Regions from separate parts of the Arthrobacter sp. KUASC02 genome, predicted to be linked through region 3. Evidence: riboswitches for the same ligand, from Rfam matches in the RefSeq annotation. Region 3 holds a riboswitch; each other region holds the start of a gene.
What was found. A riboswitch is a leader RNA that binds a small molecule or an ion and turns the genes downstream of it on or off. The one in region 3 is predicted to bind cyclic di-AMP.

Region 1: it holds a riboswitch for cyclic di-AMP, as region 3 does, so the genes downstream of both, AC6JAC_RS18780 (aggregation-promoting factor C-terminal-like domain-containing protein) here and AC6JAC_RS17850 (M23 family metallopeptidase) in region 3, are expected to answer to the same signal.
Region 2: it holds a riboswitch for cyclic di-AMP, as region 3 does, so the genes downstream of both, AC6JAC_RS10245 (NlpC/P60 family protein) here and AC6JAC_RS17850 (M23 family metallopeptidase) in region 3, are expected to answer to the same signal.

What each region holds. Positions count from the first base shown of each region.
Region 1 covers NZ_AP046053.1:4,093,592-4,100,333, forward strand. Annotated here, with positions in the region: gene AC6JAC_RS18765 (hypothetical protein) at 147-986, opposite strand; gene AC6JAC_RS18770 (response regulator transcription factor) at 1,235-1,975, shown strand; gene AC6JAC_RS18775 (HAMP domain-containing sensor histidine kinase) at 1,977-3,509, shown strand; cyclic di-AMP (ydaO/yuaA leader) riboswitch at 3,657-3,831, shown strand; gene AC6JAC_RS18780 (aggregation-promoting factor C-terminal-like domain-containing protein) at 3,831-4,610, shown strand; gene AC6JAC_RS18785 (hypothetical protein) at 4,832-5,110, opposite strand; gene AC6JAC_RS18790 (dolichyl-phosphate beta-glucosyltransferase) at 5,468-6,379, shown strand; gene AC6JAC_RS18795 (DUF7793 family protein) at 6,398-6,703, opposite strand.
Region 2 covers NZ_AP046053.1:2,229,170-2,235,911, forward strand. Annotated here, with positions in the region: gene AC6JAC_RS10240 (polysaccharide deacetylase family protein) at 1-1,258, opposite strand, end outside; cyclic di-AMP (ydaO/yuaA leader) riboswitch at 1,524-1,716, shown strand; gene AC6JAC_RS10245 (NlpC/P60 family protein) at 1,720-2,478, shown strand; gene AC6JAC_RS10250 (hypothetical protein) at 2,660-3,265, opposite strand; gene AC6JAC_RS10255 (DUF1918 domain-containing protein) at 3,400-3,594, shown strand; gene AC6JAC_RS10260 (cupin domain-containing protein) at 3,701-4,078, opposite strand; gene AC6JAC_RS10265 (DUF5129 domain-containing protein) at 4,281-5,726, opposite strand; gene AC6JAC_RS10270 (LpqB family beta-propeller domain-containing protein) at 5,879-6,304, shown strand; gene AC6JAC_RS10275 (DUF5671 domain-containing protein) at 6,301-6,742, shown strand, end outside.
Region 3 covers NZ_AP046053.1:3,887,198-3,893,939, reverse strand. Annotated here, with positions in the region: gene AC6JAC_RS17880 (helicase-associated domain-containing protein) at 1-1,757, opposite strand, end outside; gene AC6JAC_RS17875 (hypothetical protein) at 1,768-2,001, opposite strand; gene AC6JAC_RS17870 (cold-shock protein) at 2,186-2,569, shown strand; gene AC6JAC_RS17865 (DUF3027 domain-containing protein) at 2,578-3,162, shown strand; gene serC (phosphoserine transaminase) at 3,245-4,375, opposite strand; gene AC6JAC_RS17855 (iron-dependent transcriptional repressor DtxR) at 4,754-5,449, shown strand; cyclic di-AMP (ydaO/yuaA leader) riboswitch at 5,589-5,799, shown strand; gene AC6JAC_RS17850 (M23 family metallopeptidase) at 5,803-6,627, shown strand.

The DNA.
Region 1 (6,742 bases), 210 kb from region 3:
TCCGAATTTTCTTCTTCAAAACGAACCTTTTCGGCACAAAAATTCAGCCCGTACCGTATTGCTGAAATACCAACGCTCCCTAGTGGCACATGTCCAGCCCCTGGCCGGGCCCAGCAGAAAAATTCCTGCCCGCGCAGCATGCCAGGTCAGTTTGACTGCCCGGCGAGCGTCGCGGCCACCAGCTGGACGGACTCCGCAGGGAAGCTGTCACCATCCTTTGCGGCAACTATCCTTACCATGGCACCGGACACGATATCGGCCACGGTCAGTGTGCTGGCGGACGTCCCGCCAGCCTGTTGACGCCGTTGTTGCTGATTGCTCACCGCCACGTCCGAATCCAGTGAATAGGTGCGGCTGAACCCGTCGGTGCTCTTGACAGTCACGGCGCCGGAACTGATCTCCGTGACCGTCCCCTGCTGTTCAACTTTGGTGACGTAGGCGCCGTCCTGGAGGATGACGTACTCGGAGTGGACGGCGGCAGATACTCCGCTGCCCATTCCACCGAGGCCTTCCGGGGCGAAGTTTCCGGGACCGCCGCCCTGGGCCGGCATCCCGCCGTCGGCAAACCCGCCCTGCGCCCCGCCACGGGCGCCCGGCAGCGTTTCCTGCAATGCGCCTGCGTCGGCCGTGCCGTCGGCGGCGTCGGCCGACGCGGAACTGGTCGTCAAGGCATAGATTCCCACGCCGGCCCCGCCCGCAAGGACAGCCGCCGCTCCGGCCACCACCACCCCGCGCTTCATGGTCCACGGTTTCGAAGTGCCGTCCGGGGTAGGCCAGCCGCCGGGCTGCCCGGGCGAGCCCCATCCGGCTGCCGGCGGGAAACCGGAGACAGCGGCCGACGACGGCGTTCCCCACCCACCGCCCTGCCCGCCACCCGCGGGGCTGCTGGCAAGGCCGCGCACAGCGCTGGCATCCTGAAGCGGCTTGCCTTCCGTTGTCCCGTCAGCATCGCTCTCCGGTACAGGCGCGGGGTGGTTGTTGTTCATGGCGTTCTCCTGGTGCAGGGGGCTTGGTCCACTCCAGACTCCGAAGGGTTCCTGTGCGGGGCCTGTGCGGGACAAGAGGTCAAGCTGTGACCTTTCCAATACCCCTTTCCGCCTCGCGAAGCCGGCCGATCCGCACCGGTCGGCCAAACAAGGGCCCGTCCGCGCGTTCAGCTCGCTAGGCTGGGATTCACAGCTGGCACACAGGATCCCCATAGCGCCGGCTCAACCGCAGATCGGAGAGTTGTCCCATGGCCACTTCGCACTCCATGACTAACAACCTTCCCCAGCTCACCCACCCGGACGGCTCCCCCATCCGGGCTTTGGTGGTGGACGACGAGCCCAGCCTCTCCGAGCTTATGAGCATGGGCCTGCGGATGGCAGGCTGGTCCGTAGCCGTCGCGGGAGACGGTCCCGAGGCCGTGAAGCTGGCCAAGGAGTTCCGCCCGGATGTCCTGGTGCTGGACGTGATGCTCCCGGGGTTCGACGGCGTCGAGCTGCTCACCAGGATCCGCGCCTTCGCGCCGGAGGTGCCTGCGCTCTTCCTGACGGCGAAGGATGCCGTCCAGGACCGCATCCTCGGCCTGGCGGCCGGCGGCGACGATTACGTCACCAAGCCATTCAGCATGGAGGAGGTGCTCCTTCGCCTGCACCGGCTGGTCCAGCGCTCCGGGGTGGCCGCCATGGACACCGCCGAACTGGTGGTGGGCGACCTCGTCCTCAACATCGACACTCGTGAAGTGACCCGCGCCGGCGAGGAACTGCAGCTGACGGCCACGCAGTTTGAACTCCTCCGTTACCTCATGGAAAACCCCAAGCGCGTGGTCAGCAAAGCCCAGATCCTGGACCGTGTGTGGGACTACGACTTTGGCGGCCAGGCCAATATCGTGGAGCTCTACATTTCCTACCTGCGCAAGAAGGTGGATGCCACGCACCCGCCCATGATCCACACCGTCCGCGGCGCAGGCTACGTCATCAAACCGGCGGACTGAGGTGCCCACGCTTTCCGGCGAGATCCGCAAGGACCGCCGCCGCTGGCTCGATCCGTCCACGTGGCACCTCCGCACCCGGCTGGTGCTGGTGGCCATGGCGTTGCTGGTGGCCATCTGCGGCGCCATTGGCCTGTTCAGCTACGCGTCCATGGATTCCTTCCTGACAAAGCAGCTCGACGATCGCTTAAGCCAGGCCTCAAGGCTCTCCAACGAAGCGGGCAGGCCACGCCTCGGCAACCCGGCCGGCAGGCCCGACCCGCTGGAGGGCAAGGGCCAAGGAATCGGAACCCTCATTGCCCGGATCGACAACGGAAATGTCAGCACCGCCGGGTTCCTGGCCAACGACGCCACGACCGCATCGCTCTCGGCCGAGGACGACCAGGTGCTGTTGGCCCTCCGGCACGACGCAAGCCCGGTTGACCGGACACTGTCCACCGGCTCCTACCGCCTGGTTGCCGTGGAAGCGCAGTACGGGGACGTGATCGTCACCGGGCTCCCCCTCGATGAAAAGCAAAACACGCTCAACTCACTGGTGTGGACCATGGTGATCGTGTCGCTGGGAGGGCTGGTCCTGATCGGACTGGCCGGAACGGTCCTCATCCGCCGCACCATGAAACCGCTCGAGCAGCTGTCTGAGGTGGCCACGCAGGTTTCTAACATGCCGCTCGACGCCGGCGAAGTGGCACTGGCGGTCCGGGTACCGCCGTCGAACGCGCACCCCGGAACTGAAGTGGGCAGCGTGGGCCACGCCCTCAACCTCATGCTGGACAACGTGTCCAAGGCACTCGAGGCCCGGCAGCAGAGTGAGACGAAGGTGCGCCAGTTCGTGGCGGACGCTTCGCACGAGCTGCGCACGCCGCTCACTGCCATCCGCGGCTACACAGAACTGATGCGGATGACCGAGGACTTCACGCCTGACGGCAAGAAATCGCTCGCCAGGGTACAGAGCCAGTCGGAACGGATGACCACCCTGGTGGAGGATCTCCTGCTGCTGGCCCGGTTGGACGAAGGCCAGCCGCTCAAGATCAGCGATGTGGACCTGACGCAACTGGTGGTGGAAACCGTCAGCGACGAGAAGGTCATGGCGCCGGACCGCGTCTGGCAGCTTGAACTGCCGGACGAACCCGTTGTGGTCCGCGGCGACGCCAAGCAGCTGCACCAGGTCCTGGCCAATCTCCTCTCCAATGCCCGCAAGCACACGGACCCCGGAACCACCGTGGTCACCGGCGTGATGCGGTCCGCCGACGGCAGTGCCGTGGTGACGGTGACGGACAACGGTGCGGGGATACCGCCGGAGTTCGTCGACCGGGTCTTTGCCCGCTTTGCCAGGGCGGACGCCGCCCGCACCAGTCCGGCCCGCTCCGCTTCAGGTGCGGGCGCCGGCGGCGCAGCCGCGTCCGAAGGAACCAGCGGGCTGGGCCTGTCGATCGTGCAGTCCATCGTGGAAGCGCACGGCGGAACCGTCGAGGTAAATTCCCGCCCGGGCCGCACCGAGTTCGCCCTCCGCCTGCCCTGCGAGCCGCCGGCAGCCTAACTCCGGTTCCAGAGCGGCGAGCCAGCCGTTCCGGCGCAAGTCAACGCGCCGCCGTCGTGATCCTCGTTACCGAAATGTGACTTAAGCGCGATACTCCTGTACCGTTTTTAGAGTGCGGCCACCGTTCTAGCCGCATATCCGGATGGACGCCAAACTCTGCCGCTACCCGGATTTCCTCATGATTAGGCAGAGGCGGGGGACCCAGGTCTCCGGGCATCTTGCACAGCCGCCCTCGGGGTGAAGCCGACACGTGAAGTTCCGTGCGGCCGGATGACCTCATCCGAACCCGACAGCTAACTCCGCCGGCATCGAGAGGCAACCATGACTAAATCCACGCTAGAAGTACGTCCGGAGCGCGCTTCCGACGAGTCCAAGACGCCTGCGGAACGTTCGCGCCACCGCGCCGAGCCAGCCACCACCGCATCCCCATTGGCCCGGCTTGCTGCCGGACTGCAGGGTTCCGGCCGCCGCGCCGCTGTAGTAGCCACGGCCTGCGCCGTCCTGATCGGAGTCGGCGCCGCCGGCCAGGCTTCAGAACCTGCAGCCCCGGCTACGTCTGCAACCGGCGAAGCCAGCGCCGCAACCGCAAACGCCGAGTCGAAGCTCGCGTTCGAAAAGATCCTGGTATCGGCCATGCCCGCCCCGGCGTCCGTCAGCCTGGCAGCTCAGTCGTCCGACGTGCAGCCGGCACCGGAGGAGAAGTCCGCACCGGAAGCACCGGCACCCGCGCCTGCACCCGCACCTGCTGCGGCCCCGGCACCGGCTCCTGCCCCGGCACCGCCAGTAGCCGTGGACGACCCCGCAGCTGCCCAGGCGTACGCCGCCTCGCAGCTCGGTACCTACGGCTGGGCGGCCGACCAGATGCAGTGCCTGACCACCCTGTGGACCAAGGAATCCGACTGGAAGACTACAGCCACGAACGCCAGCAGTGGCGCGTACGGCATTGTCCAGTCCCTGCCGGCCGAGAAGATGGCCAGCGCCGGATCCGACTACCTGACCAACTTCCGTACCCAGATCAATTGGGGCTTGAACTACGTGAAGGAACGGTACGGTTCCCCCTGTGGCGCCCTGAACTTCCACTACGCCAACAACTGGTACTAAGCCGGCGCACCCTCGCCGGACTTGGTCCGCATGAGCCGAAGGCCCCGAATCCACGTGATTCGGGGCCTTCGGCTTTTTTGCGGGATTTGGCTCCGGCTAGTTCTTCCGATCGCTGCGCCCCCGTTCCCGGGGCCACAAGGTTTTCACAAGGTTGTGGAGTGACTCTGGGTCGCCGCCGCTTTCCATCGTCTTCCAAGCGGCGGCCGGCCCCCGGGCCGTCGTCAAGATGCAGGGAGCACAACAATGAAAAAATGGTTAGTTCCGACGGCCGTCCTGGCCTCAATCTTCGCGGCTGCCAGTCCGGCCGTTGCAGCCCCTTCCGGCCCGCCGATCACTGTGGACGGACCCGCTTCATTCATGAACTGTGGTTTTCTCGTCACCGGTGAAGTCACCGGTAAGGCCAAAAACATCACGACTCCCTCAGGGGACATCATCAGCACTTCTCCCGGGCTGAAGATCACCCTGACGGGGCCAAACGGAAAGCCCCTGAAATTGGTCATCACCGGAGTCCTCTTCTTTTCGTTCCCCAGCGAGAATGTGGTCGAAGTGAGAGCGACCGGCAATAACCTCCTCCAACTCCCCTCCCCTGACGGGCTCGTCCTCACGCGGGGGAATGTCAACTTCTCCGTGGACTCCGACGGCAACGAATTGCGGAGATTCTCCGGGGCCGGCACGGCAACGAACATCTGCTCGCTGTTGGGGCCCTGACGCACCATCCGCGGCGGCGGTGCGTCCACCAATGACGGTGGATGCACCGCCGCCGTCTCCTTGCCCGTTTCCAGACAACGGCAAAATCCCACAGGAGCTGCACAGCTTTGGCCTAAATCCTTCATATCCGCCGGTCGCATAGTGGAACCATGACGCTCACTGACCAGGCCGCGGGATCCATACTCCAACCGCAATCGCAGCCGCGGGCCGCCGTCGATCTTCCGTCCGGCAGCGTTTCGCCGCCCGCAACGGGGCAGACCCGCCGCGCACCCATCGACGCCAGAACCCCGGGGGATGCAGGAACTGCCCTCCCCGTTCTTGATGTGGTCATCCCTGTCTACAACGAGGAGCGGGACCTGGAGCGATCCCTGCGGCACCTGCACGCCTATCTGCTCGGCACCTTCCCGTACGCGTTCCGGATTACCGTGGCCGACAATGCCAGCACCGACGGCACGCTCAAAGCAGCTGAACGCATAGCCCGTGAGCTCCGCGAAGTCACCGTGGTCCGGCTGCCCGCGAAGGGGCGCGGCAACGCCCTTCGCAGTGTCTGGCTGGCTTCGCCGTCACCCGTTCTTGCCTACATGGACGTGAGTCTTTCCACCGACCTCGCGGCGCTCGCCCCGTTGGTGGCGCCACTCATGTCCGGGCACTCCGATCTCTCCATCGGAACCCGGCTGGCGCGCGATTCGCAGGTGGTCCGCAGCCCTTGGCGTGAGTTCATTTCACGCGGCTACAACCTTCTGCTGCACGTGCTGATGGGTGCACATTTCAGCGATGCGCAGTGCGGATTCAAGGCAATCCGCGCAGACGTTGCCCGCCGCCTCCTTCCGCACACCGCGGACAACGAGTGGTTTTTCGACACCGAGCTGCTGATCATGGCGGAAAGATGCAGACTCCGCGTGCACGAGGTACCGGTTGACTGGACGAGCGGTGCCGACGCGGGCGTGGACCTGGTGCAAACGGCCATCGCAGACCTCCGCGGCATGTGCCGCCTGACCCGCGACCTTGCGACGGGCCGCATTCCGGTACGGGAGCTTCGCGCCGATCTCGCCCGGGTTTAGGTCCCTTTACTGCGACGGCTACGCTTCCCTGAGCCACGCCATGGCTGCCTTGGGGCAGGTGAAATAGCGCGTTGGGGCGGCAGGAGCGTTAATGCTGAGGAAGAAATTGGCCATGGCCCGGTCCACCGGGGACGATCCGAGGAGCGCTACCCTTGCCACGGTGCTGGGACTGGCAAAGACCCGCCGGGCCCCGCGGCTCATGGACGCCGTCGCGGCCATATCCACCAGCATCGGAAATGACCGCCCGCCGCTCAGGTCGTTGACAGCCGCCATGACAGCCAGGGCAGCTTCCTCGCAAATAGCCAGGCCTGGAATCCATTGCACATGCAAAACTCCGGTGTGCAGCTGAACGATACCTCTATT
Region 2 (6,742 bases), 1.7 Mb from region 3:
GTAGCGGCCGATACGACCTGGCGCCGTTGCCTTCATCCCAGCCGGTGGAAATGCCCCTCGACGATAGCCAGGAGATTTCCTTGTAGAACTGCGTTTGTGGCGTGACGTCGATGAACGGCGAGGTGCCGGGCGGTGTGAACGCCGGACTTCCGGCGAGACGGTACATAAAGGCGGCCATGGCATCGCGGTTGACGGCGAGCGCCGGACGGTAGGTGCTGGTTCCGTTCGCTTCAATCCAGCCGGTGGAAATCCCCTGCGAGGCGAGCCAGCTGATCTCCGTGAAGAACTGTGCGTTCGCCGGAACGTCCGTGAACGAGCCCGACGGCGACGGCGACGGCGAGGGGGACGGAGACGGAGACGGCGAAGGTGAGGGCGATGGTGAGGGCGATGGTGACGACACCGGGGACTGGCCCAATGCCTGCGCGACTGTGCGGACCGACGTCGTACCGTTTGCTGTCCGCGCGGCCAGCCACGTGACGAATTCCTTGAACAGTGCAGGGCTGATCGACAGGGACGGGTCCGTTCCGTTGGCAATCTCGTGGAAGGTCAGCTGCAGCCAGCCGCCGGTCGTCTCGGCGTTGGTGACGGTGGCCTGCAGGTCCGCCAGGCTCCACGTCGCGGCCACCTGGTCCGGTGCCTTGGTGACCATGGGTTCCGGCGGCGGCAGCGTTTCGGCGACGGGGCAGCCGGCACAGCTGGCGGGAGAGCGGATGTCGCCGAGGCCCCGGGACGTGGAATATCCGCAGCCGCTGACCGCTGACCGTGCCGTCGCATTCTCCGCCGCAAAGGGGTAGGCGAAGTTGCGGACGGTGAAGCCCCAGCCTTCGAGGGTCGACTTGCTGTTGCAGGCCTCCGCGCTTGCAGCCGCTGCGCTGAGCGTTGTCATGTCCGGATGGGTCACGCTGTGTCCGCCGATCTCATTGCCGTCGGCGGCCAGCGTCTGCAGGTTCGCCTGGGTGAGGAACCCGGACTGGCCCACAAAGGACGTGGTGATGAAGAAGGTTCCCACCAGGCCGTGGGCTTTCAGCTCCTGCGCGGCGGCCAACTGGCTGGCGAGGCCGTCGTCGAACGTGAGGCTGACGATGGTTGGTCCCGCGGCTTTCGATGTGCCGGCGACGCCCGCTACCGTGCTGACGGCCAGCAGCAGCGCTCCGAGGATGGCGACCCAGCGCCGGTTGTTCCTATGCCCGGCGGTAGGCGCCGGGAGTTCCGCCACATGGCGTGGCTGGTTGTGGACAGGGCGATTTGACCAACGCATGATTCCTCCAGGCATGTGAGTCCCCCCGCAAGAACATGCACGTAGACTACGCCTCGCGGCGTCAATGGAAAACACTCGAATTTGACAAACCGCGGATCCAAGTATATGTGGAGTACCGCTACCTGCGGGGGGCCGCCTGCGTCGGGCCGCAGCGGTGCCAGGGGAGCGCCCGGCGGACCCGTTACCTTGATGTGACATTCCGGCGGTGACCCACGTACGGTGGAACGGTGCCCGTTGTCTCAGATACCGGCACTCCCGGGCGGATTGCCTAACCCTGCCGCGGTCCGGGATCCGATCAAAACCATCCGGCAGGGACGGGGAAACCACTTTTGACCTGCATAGTTTGGGCAGGTCTTCGGGGTGAAGCCGCACGCCATCCGCACTGCGGACGGCCGCTGCGGCCGGGTGTCTCCCATCCGAATCCGACAGCTAACCTCGCAGGCATCGGGAGAGGTTAATTCATGCTTTCACGTAAACTGCCCGCTCATCATCGCTCAACCGCGCCCGCGGGGCGCTCCGGGGCCACTTCGGCCGGGGGTCGGAGCAGGGTGGGCCGGCAGGTTGCGGTCATAGCCGCTGCCTCGGGCCTGGTCCTGTCCAGCGGCATGGCTGCACAGGCCGCTGAGGCCCCTGCGGAACGTGACTCAGCTCCGGCGTCCGCCCCTGACAACAATGCCCAGGTGGGTGCACCGCTCAGCGCTGATTCCCACGTCAGGATCAGCTATGAACGCCCGGACGTCAGCACCACGCCCGCCCCTGTGGAGGTGCCGGTCGAAGAGCCTGCCCCCGCAGTGGCGTCCGCCCCCGCCCCCGCGGCAGCTCCGGCGCCTGCTGCTCCCGCTGTTTCCGTGCAGGTCCAGGCCGCGGTGCCCGCTCCCGCCCCTGCGCCTGCTGCCGGCGGTGTCAATGCGGCCATGGTTTCTGCCGCCTACGCGCAGCTGGGCATCACCCAGGACTGCACCGCCATGGTGGAAAAGGCCCTTGGCTCAGCCGGTATTCCGGTGGGCGACCTCGGGCCCATGCAGTTCATGAACTACGGTTCCGTGGTGGGGGAGCCCCAGCCCGGTGACATGGTGGTGCAGTCCGGCCACGTCGGCATCTACATCGGCGACGGCCAGGTGATCAGCGGCGGAATGAACGGCGTAAACGCCACCGTCACGCACCCTCTCTCCTGGCTGACGGCCACCGGCGGCGTGACCTTCGTCCGCCCCGGAGCCTAGACTCCCCGCCGCTTCATCAAGCGGGCGCACCAGCGGGGGCGTAACCCGCACACAGTGCGGGCGCAACGGCCGGCGATCAGCTGCCTTGGGGGCAGCAGGTCGCCGGCCTTCCGCGTATTCACACTCCGGCCGGGCTCGCGGTTTCCTCGGTTTCCTCAGTTTCCTTAGTTCCTCAGTTTCCTCAGGGCGGCGAGACGGCGAGCCGGGCCGAGCTCTCGCCTTCCGCAAATTTAATGCGCAGCAGCGCGTCGCGGGTGTCCGCCGGAACGGTGAATCGGACGTCACCCGACTTGCTCGAATCGCCCGCCACCAGCTCGTTCAGGCCGGGGTCGGGGGAGTAACTGACGCCACTGACGTTCAGCCTGAACGTTGAGTCCCAGAAGTTGAGGTCATACCGGCCGTGGTTGGTGCACCTGAGCGTGAGGGTCAGTGCGATTTTGCCGGACACATCGGGGCGCGCACTCGCGCTGAGAATTTCATATTCGACGTCGGCGGCCCGGTACGTGCGCTCGGTCGGCAGGGTTACCTTCCACTCCGCGCCGTTTCCGTTGCCGGAGCCGGACCCGGACGATGACGCACCAGCCCCTGGCTGTACGGTGCCGGCAGAAGCGCCCGGGGAAGCCGTACCGGAGGCGCTCGCCGTCGAAGCCGCCGGCCGGCCGGCGTCGAACACCCCCAGTTGTCCCAGCCCGAGCAGCAGCCCCGTCAGAGCGGTGATCACAGCTGCTGCGGCGGTCAGCAAGCCGGGCAGCGTAGCCCACCAGTTGGTGGGTTTCTCCTCCGCCATTGCAGGTCCCCCTCGGTCCCGAGATATGGCCAGTTCAGTCGTTTCCCCAGCCGTGCACCCTCGAACTTCCAGTGCGCAACGGCCCTGTTATCCCCGCCCCGAGGCTCGTACTCTGGTTCTTGGAGGTGATTGCCATGAAGGCAACCCAGGGAGACCGGATCACGATCCGGGGCAAGACGGTCGGATCGTCGGAGCGGCACGGCCAGATCGTTGAGGTTCACGGTGCGGATGGAGCGCCGCCGTACGTGGTGCGGTTCGACGACGGCCATCAGACCACTGTCATCCCCGGCGGGGACTTCGTGATTGACAAGATCCACCCGCAGCAGTGAACCCGCACTAGTGCTGCGGTAGTTGCGCCGATGCGGTAGTTGCGCCGCAGCCAACCGGGCTGTTTAGCGCCCGGCTGCTCCGGCGCGGCCGGCTACTCGCGGCCGGTTACTCGGGTGACTTGGCGAAGACCGCGGCGCTGACGAACTCCACACCGGTAAAGGGTTCGTCCCCTTCGACCCACGCGTCATGCCCCGGCGGGATGCTGTAGGAGTCATGTGCGGCGATGTTGATCTGGTTGCCGTCAGCGGTCTGGACGGTGAGTTTGCCGGAAACGCAAAAACCAACATGGCTCAGCTGGCATGATTCGGTCTTAACAACGGGTTTGATGCACTCGGACCAGCGCCAGCCGGGTTCAAATTTGAACCTTCCGATGGTGTAGGCGTCGACGGAGACAAGATCCACTTCCGTCTTGTCGGGGCGGCGCTGTTCGTCCGGAGAATTGTGCGACTTCACTGCGAGTTGAGCGACAACATTCGTGGTCATGGCTCTCTCCATCAATCAGAGTTGCGGATGGGGCTGTCCGGGCCACAACGGCGACCGGCCAGCGGAGTCGGTTTGCCGGGCCTGAACCCATGCGGCGAACCGATGTAGCGATCGTCTTACGATGCCCAGCTTCCTCCGATCCCGGATTCTTGTCGAGACCCCGAGACGGAACACCGGCGGCCCCCCGCCGACATTCCCGGGCCTAGAAACTGGACGAACTCCCGGACCCCGAGAAACTGCCGCCGCTTGCGCCATAGCCGGTGGTGCTGCCGCCGCCCCGGGCGGTGCTGACGCTGCCCACGCCGGTGCTGAATCCGGTATTGAAAGCCGGAACCGAGAAAAAGTAGTACGACGGATAGACGGTACCCAGGATGCTGGGCTCGTAAGCGCGGCCATGCTTGGCCCTGGTGCCGGCCTGGGCGTTGTCCATTCCCTCGCGCATCAGGTTGGCTTCCCGCTCGTTCTTCGCGAAGCCCGCGATGACTGTGTCCGCGTGGTCCTTCAGCAGTTCGGTCAGGTGGGTCCGGGCATCGCGCAGCCGGTCCAAGGCAGTTTCGGGGCTGATGCTGCCCTCGGCGAGTTCGGCCGACCAGCGCTCGATGTCACGGTGGCTCTGGTCGCGGAAAGACCGGAGCGCCGATGCCGTCGCCGAGTCGCCCCCGGCATGGCGCCTGCTGAGCATCTGTTCAATGCCGGCCAGGTCGCTGCGGAACGGCGCCAGCTGCCGGTCCCACGCCGGCGCCCACGCCGACCCCCGGTTCAGCAGGGCGTTGGTGTCCGCTATGACGTCATCGAGCGCATCCAGTTCCGCAGTCGCATCGGCATAATTCCGCACCAGCTTCAGGTTCGGCCGGCGTCCCAAGGCGCGCGGAGTCAGTGCGTGTGCCTGGTTGGACAGCTGGGTGGCCGCGTTGTACTTGGCAAGGAAAGTGCGGTGCTTCTCCAGGACGGTGCTGCCGTAGCGTGAGGACTCCGGGATGGTGCCGGCGTTCAGCTCGGTGACCTGCAAATCCATACTCACGTTGGCGTAGCTGGCGTCCCCGCGGGCGAGTTCCCGGCGGCTGTCCACCCTGGTCCGCCACCGCACGATCAGCCACGTAGCGGCACCAAGAACGGCCGCCGCCACGGCCCCCCATGCCGTCACAAGGAACGCCGTGGACCGGTACCAGGGCTGGTTGATCAGTTCCGCTCCGCGCCTGATGCCGGCGATGGTTCCGTCGGTCCACTGGGCATCGCGGAGGAAATCCTTGGAAGCATTCTGGATGTCCTCCCGTTGTTCCAGGGAAACCTTGCGGTCCTCGCCCATGTAGGTACCCACATGCCGGCCTACAGGGTCCAAAGCGAAGATGAAGAGGCCGTCCGCCCATTTCTGGCCGTCCGGGCTGATCCATTCCGGATGTTCGGCGCGGGCGAAGCGAAGGACTTCCTCGTTGAGGTTGTCCGACGCCGCACCGCGGTAGGTGAAGACGGCAACCCGGGTAGGTTCGTAGAAATCGATGGCTTCCACCGCCGGGAGCAGCCGGCCGCGGTCCAGCACGCCGGCGCGGTCCTCCACCAGAACCTCCACCGGCGGCTCCGCCAGGGCGGCGCCTGAACCGCAGAGCAGGCCGAGCAGGACAAGCAGTACGGCAGCCAGGACCCTGCGCATGATTCCCTTTTCCCGTGGAGAAACATTTGTCTCCAGCCTTGTTGATGCCCATCACCGGTGATAGGGCCGAAAGTACCGTAGCTAGGGGATGGGCAGTGCGCCATACTGACCACATGAACGCGGCGGCGGGAAGACCTCACAGGATCCTCGTGGTGATCCTGGCAATAATTGGTGTCCTGGCCGTGGCTGCGCTCGCCGTGGTCTTCTCGCGGGGTGAACCGGCCCTGCTGGACGAGTCCACGCCGCAGGGCGTGGTGCAGCGCTACTCGGCGGCTGTCATCGACGGCGATGAGGCGGCGGCCAGAGCCTACCTTACGGAAACTGCCCGGACCCAGTGCGTCGACTTTGAGCGGTCGTCCACGGAAAACCTGCGCGTCACACTGGTGTCCACCACGGAACGGGCGACGTCCGCGGACGTGAGGGTACTGATGGTGGTGTCCAACGGAAGCGGACCCTTCGGGAACTCCGAATACGAAACCGAGGACGTGTTCGATCTCGTCAAAACGGACGGCAAGTGGCTGATCGACTCCGCTCCCTGGCAGCTGCGGGTCTGCACGAACCGTGGAGTGAAGCCGTGACCGCTGCCCAGACGGTGCCTGCGCCCGCAGCCGGATCCGCCCAGCCGACGGTCCGGCGCCTCATCGTTTACACGCTTCTTTTCGCCCTGGTTGTGGTGACCGCCGTCGGCCTGAGCGGCCTCTTGGGCAGGCTGCTGGGCGCAGGCACGGTGCTCGTCGCAGGTGACGTGGCAGGCCTGGCACGTTCGCTCGCGTTCACCCTGATCGGCGGCCCCATGGCGGCCGCGCTCTGGTGGTTCGTGTGGCGGCGGCTCGACGACGCCGTTGAGCGCTCGTCCGCAGGCTGGGGGCTGTACCTGACCGGCATGTACGCGGTCTCGCTCATCACGGCGGCCACGGGGGTACTCAGCGCCCTTGCAGCAGTTATCGGAGGGGAACGGCTGGGCTGGCAGCTGTCGCTGTCCAACGGACTGGTCTGGGCCGGAGTCCTGGCATGGC
Region 3 (6,742 bases):
GCCACGGAGAACCGGTAGATCGTCGCGGGACCCTGGCCTTCGGCGTCGGCCATCACCAGCAGCTTCTCACTCAACTCGGGCGCCAGGTACCCCGGCGCTACGGCAGTGAGGTCAGCCTGCAGCAACACGTGGTTGAGGGCGGCCGGGAGATGTTCCCCCAGGATATCCAGCGCTTCATCGGGACGCTCCGCGGCGATGGCCGAGCCCAACTGGCTCAGCGCGCCCGAACCGATGAGGCCGAGCATCTCCGCTTCGGCCAGGACGCCGCGGATCAGCGAACTAAAGCGCCGTGCCATCCGGGGCTGGGTCCACTCTGCCCGTTGCAGCACCGCGGCTGCGTCCAGCACCGGCGCCTTGCCGTCGGCCTCAGCGGCCTCGTCCGTCAGTTCGTTGAGGATTTCCAGGATCCTCTTCCGGATGACGGGCGCGTCCGGCCGCTGGGCTTCAGCCGACAGCGCGTTGATGGTGGTGCCCGCCGCCGCACGGTGCGGGGCGGCCCCCGCGCCCGGACCGGTGACTGGCTGGCCCACCAGCGACGGGGCACGTTCGCTGGCCAGCCAGGCATTCACGAGCCAGAGCCATTGTTCCTGGCGCGGCAGCGTAAGCCACTCAAGCTGTTCCGGCTGCACCCAGGCGGAGCTGTCAACGTCCAGCCGGAGAAGGCCGGCCAGGGCGCAGAGTTCAACCAGCAGGCCGGCGGCGTGAAGGTCGATCCGGAGTGCGTCCGCCAGGCGTTTCATCTCGCGGACGCCGACGCCCCCGCTCCGCAACGTGACGAGGGGCTGCTCGCGCACGTTGTACAGGAGCTCTCCCGTCAGGCGGAGGGTTTCGGCAATGGCGCCCAAGGCGGCATTTCGCCGGAGCGCCGCTGTGGTCTGTCCTAGCCTGGGCACCGGGGGAGTCAGCGTGAAGTCCTCGATCACGGCCCCGCCGCGGAGGGCGATCCCCACGCTGTGCGGCAACTCCACGTGGGCGGCGTCCAGCGGTACCAGCAGGCCCCTCGCCAGGAGCCAGTCAACAGGGCCGACGTCGGGGCCTTCATTGAGGACGGAAGCCCGCCGCTGGGCCTGGGGCACCGCGCCCATGGCCCAGTTCCCGAAACGGGCCAGGAGCGCCGTGGTGCGCTCCGGGGCGGTGGCGAGGAGCCGTTCCAGGGCCTCGGGCGTGGCTGTCCAATGCTGCAATGACAGGGCGGCTTCCATGGGTGTTGTGGCGGGGTGGATGGAGGCGCCGCTGTGGTGCAGTTCGCCCACCAGTTGCACCACGCGCTGGGCGAAGGCCGGCTGCAGCCGGACAAGTTCCGTGTAACTCCTGCCCAGTCCCGCCGGATATATCCCTACGACGTCACGGAGGCTTCCTACCGGAAGGTAGTAGCGCTGGCGGGCCCCTGCCGGCAGTGCGATACCGTGCGGGGGCTCGGCGCGGTGCACGAGGGCGAGTTCTTCAAGGGAGTGCAGGATCCGTTCGATGGCGGACAGCGATGCGCCGCGGATGAGTTTCTTGAGTCCGGCGGCAGAGGCGCTGTGGGCTGTGTCCGTGTTGGTGCAGAGGTGAAGCGTCTCCAGGACCTGCATCTGCGGCCGGTTCAGGCGCTCCAGTGCACGCTGCACGCTGACCCTGGCGCTGGCCCGCGCCGCGAGGGCCGCAAAGTCCGGAACGTTGGGTGAGACCAGGTCCGGCCGCGCGGAGAACAGGGCCCGCAACGAGTCGTCGCTGCGTGCCTCCAGTTCCTTGCTGAGCGCGCGAATAAAGGACATCAGTCCAACGTTACCGCCCGCCGGACTTTCCTGCCCGGCGGCGGGCGGCGACGCCGTCGATCACCAGGAATATCATCAGGAGGAACGCCAGCGGCAGGCCGTACAGGGCCAGGGATGTCACCCACACCGGGGCGGCACTGCCGCCAAAGGCGATGGCCATGACGGCGCCCACGGCAGCCAGCGAAAAGACAGCAATAACCGCCGCAACTATCATCAGGGGCCGCCGGTAGCGGGAGGGTGTCATGGAAGTAACGCTAACAGCCCGGCTGAGCCCGTGCCGCAAAGCGGGAATCCGGGTCCCGGCAGGATAACCTTGAAGATACAGACCAACATGGTCCGGGCAGCCATACCCTGAACCCGCATATCAGTGCGGATGCGGTGGCCGCCGGCCGTGTCACAGGAAGTCCAGAACGAAGAAGGTTGATTACGTGCCTACCGGCAAGGTCAAGTGGTATGACAAGGAAAAAGGCTTCGGATTCCTCGCAGGTGAGGACGGCCAGGAAGTATTCCTGCCCAAATCCGCCCTGCCCGAGGGTGTAACGGAGCTCAAAGCCGGCACGCGCGTGGAGTTCGGTGTGGCCGACGGCCGCAAGGGAGCCCAGGCCCTCGGGCTGCGCGTGCTGGACAAGACCCCGTCCATCGCGAAGGCAAAGCGTCCCAGCGCCAAGGACCTGGCGCCACTCGTCCAGGACCTCGTGACCGTGCTGGACAACCTGTCCGGGACGCTGTCCGCCGGAAAGTACCCGGAAGGCAACAAGGCCAAGGCGATTGCAGCCGCCCTCCGTAAGGTTGCCGACGAGCTGGACGCTTAGGCATCCACATGACTTCCCAACCTGACCAGAGCACCCCCAAACCGGCGTCCAAGCCCCGTGCCGGCGTCCCCGTGTGGCGCGTCGGAAAACCGGATGCGGTGCTCGCTGCAGCCGTGGACTTTGCCCGGGCTGCAGTGGAGGGCATCGCCCCGGCCGAACAGATCGGACAGCACCTAGGTGCCAAGAGTGAAGGGGACCGCGTTGTCACTCATCTCTTCGAGTCCAAGCTGGCCGGGTACCAGGGGTGGCAGTGGTACGCGGTGCTCACCCGCAATTCCCGCTCCAAGGTCGTCACGGTGAACGAACTTGGCCTGCTGCCTTCGGAGGATTCCATCCTCGCGCCGGAGTGGGTGCCCTGGGCTGAACGGGTGCGCCCCGAGGATGCCCAGGAAAATGAACAGGACGCGGAGGCGCCTGTTGTGGACGCCGACGCCCAGGACACTGCCCCGGCGGGCTCCGGCGACGGCGCCGCGGTCTCCGTTGACGACGATTCCGACGATTCCGACGATTCCGACGACGACACCGACGACGATTCCGACGACGACAGTGACGCACCGGAGGAACAATCCGGCTCCGCCCGCGAGACCGACTAGAGCACTTAACGACGACGGCGTCGTCCGGGACCAAACCCGGACGACGCCGTCGGACGTTAACGCGTCAGCAGCAGCTGACTTCCTACTTCCGCAGTTCTCCCACGACGTAGTCGATGCTGGAGAGGAGGGCCGAAACGTCGTCCGGGTCGATCGCCACGAACGTGGCGATGCGCAGCTGGTTGCGGCCCAGCTTGCGGTACGGTTCGGTATCCACGATGCCGTTGGCGCGCAGGACCTTGGCAATTGCGGCTGCATCGATCGAATCATCGAAGTCGATGGTGGCGATCACGTTGGAGCGGTCTTCTGCCTTGGCAACGAACGGCGTGGCGTATTCGGAGGCCTCCGCCCAGTCATAGATGCGGCCGGCCGAATCGGCGGTCCGTGCCGCGGCAAACTCAAGACCGCCGCTGGCGTTCAGCCACTGCACCTGGGCGTCCAGGGTCACCAGGGTGGCCAGCGCCGGGGTGTTGTACGTCTGGTTGAGCCGTGAGTTGTCGATGGCGGTCTGCAGGTCCAGGAAATCGGGGATCCACCGGCCGCTTGCCTTGATCCGGGCGGCGCGTTCCAGGGCCGCGGGGGAGAAAAGCCCCAGCCACAGGCCGCCGTCGGATGCGAAGTTCTTCTGCGGGGCGAAGTAGTACACGTCGGCTTCCGAGACATCGACGTCCAGGCCGCCGGCAGCCGAGGTGGCGTCCACCAGGACAAGCGATCCTTCATCCGCGCCGGCAACCCGCTTGACCGGTGCTGCCACGCCTGTAGAGGTCTCATTCTGCGGCCAGGCGTAGACGTCCACGCCCGCCTCCGCGGCGGCTACCGGCCGCGTCCCGGGCTCGGCCTTGATGATGGAGGAGGCGTCCAGGAACGGAGCCTTATTCGTAGCCGAGGCGAACTTGGAGCCGAATTCGCCGAACGAGAGGTGCTGGGCCTTGCTGTCCACCAGTCCGAACGCCGCGACGTCCCAGAACGCCGTTGAGCCGCCCACTCCGAGGATGACTTCGTAGCCTTCGGGGGCGCGGAAAAATTCGCTGAGGCCGCTGCGGACAGATCCCACCAGGTTCTTCACCGGGGCCTGGCGGTGCGACGTGCCGAGGAGGGTGGCAGAGGCGGCAGACAGTGCTTCGATCTGTTCGGGGCGGACCTTTGATGGCCCGGCGCCGAACCGTCCGTCCTTGGGCAGGAGGTTGGCGGGGATAGTGATGCTGGTGTCACTCACAATGGCTCCAATTTATCGGCGTGGACGTGGTTTCCGGCGTGGACGTGGGCCCGGCAGTGCACGGGTTCCTGCAGGGGAATCCCCTATATTCTGCCTGACGTGCCTGCGGGGGAGGGAACGGCATCCGTCATAGTCCAGTCACTGAGACATCCCGGCGGCAGGTCAGAGCGATACGCTGAAGATTATCCGGAGTAATTCAAAATAGGCTAAGCTGGATGCTGTCGTACAGTGGGTCGCGAAGCCGGCCTGGCTGATCCCGTGGGGCTTTTCCCAGCGGCTGGTTGGTGGATGCAGGTCCACCCCGCCGAGGCCAACGTGGAAGCCTTTGCGCGGTACGGTGGGACTGACGCAAGGACTGTGCTCGAGGAGCTGAGCTGGATGACCGATCTGATCGACACCACGGAGATGTATCTTCGGACAATCTTGGAGCTTGAGGAAGAGAACATCGTGGCTCTCCGCGCCCGGATTGCCGAACGGCTGCGCCACTCCGGACCCACCGTTTCGCAGACCATCGGGCGGATGGAGCGTGACGGGCTGGTGGTTGTTTCGGGGGACCGGCACCTTGAGCTGACTGAAACCGGCCGGAAACGCGCCACCGAAGTCATGCGCAAACACCGCCTCGCGGAACGGCTCCTGGCCGATGTGATCGGACTGGACTGGGCATATGTCCATGACGAAGCCTGCCGTTGGGAACACGTCATGAGCGAGCGGGTGGAGCGTCGCATCTTTGAACTCCTCAACCACCCCACCGTTTCCCCCTACGGCAATCCCATTCCGGGACTGGCGGCGCTCGGCGGTCAGCCGACTCCCGCTTTCACCGACGGTGTGGTCAACCTCCTTGAAGCCATGACCGCGTACGGGGCCGACTCACGTATCACCGTGAGCAGGCTGGCCGAACCCATCCAGGTTGAGCCGGAGTTGCTGGTGCAGCTGGATGAAGGCGGAATCCGGCCCGGAGCGTCCCTGGCCCTGGAGCGCGTCGGCGAATACATCTCCGTGCGTGTGCCCGAGATCGAAGGCGCGCTGGAGCTGCCGCCCGAGGTTGCGGCCCACGTGTTTGTTACGGTCAGCTAACCGCCTCCTTGTAGGACCACCTACAACGTACTGAGACCCAGATAACGGAATTATTACCGCGCTGATTAATCGCCTATAGTTGAGCACTAGCGCCGATACAAAAGCGTTACCTGATCCGAAGCCGAGCTCTGCCAGCGGATCAGTGTCAGAACCATCTCCTGGCAGAGGCGGAGGAACCACAATCGGCCGTTGAAAACGGCCTTGGGGTGAAGTCCGTCAGCGGCAAGTCACCTCCGACGAAGGATTCCCTAGGGACACCTGTGCCGGATGCCTTGCAATGGCGGACCGGGTCTTTGCACTCTCTGACCCGAATCCGACAGCTAACTTCGCAGGCTCTCCAGAGAGGATAATTCTTGACCACGCAGACCGTCAGGGGCCGCCGCAGGGCGACCGGTCCCGCTTCGGAGTACCCCGTGGCCGAAGCCGTTATGACGGTCAGGCCGCGCGATGCGCACCGTGATGCACGCCGGCGCCGCAGCCTGTTCAGCCAGGTGACGGAGTTCGCTTCGGCGAGCGGCGTGGGTCAGAAGGCCGGCATGGCCCTGGCCGCCACCGGACTGGTGCTCACCGTGACCGTCCCGTCGACGGGCCCCATGATGTCCACTGCGGACACCGGGAATGCCGGCGTGGCCGCTTCGGTTGCGGCGCAGCCGGAGGTTTCCGCCGCTGCCGGCGCCAAAATCGACTTCAACCGCACCTACGTTGCCACCAAGGGCGATCCCGACGGCAAGCTCAAGCAGCTCCTGAGCGCGCAGTCCGCGGGCACCATCACCCGCGCGGCTTCCGCCGGGAGCCTTGGGGCACCGCTGGAACACCTGGTTTCCGCGTCGCCCTTCGGTTTCCGGGTCAGCCCGATAACCGGCGGAGCCGGTGAGTTCCACCGGGGCCAGGACTATGCGGCACAGTGTGGCACCAGCGTCCTGGCTGCCGCCAGCGGAACGGTCACGTTCACCGGCTGGCACCCCTACGGCGGCGGCAACCGCGTGGTGATCGACCACGGCAACGGCCTCGAAACCACGTACAACCATCTTTCGTCGTCAAGCGTCCAGGTCGGCCAGAAGGTCAGCCGAGGCGAGGTTGTGGCCCTCAGCGGGACCACCGGCGCCTCCACCGGCTGCCACCTCCATTTCGAAGTAATGGTCAACGGCGAAGTCGTCGACCCCACCGGCTGGCTCTGACCCAAACGATGGGTCGCTCTCGCATTCCTGTGACATGCCGTGACCTGAATGTGACATTCGTTCGGAATTCCTGTACCGTTTAGAGCACGCCAACTTTTCCGAAGTTGGCGCTCTT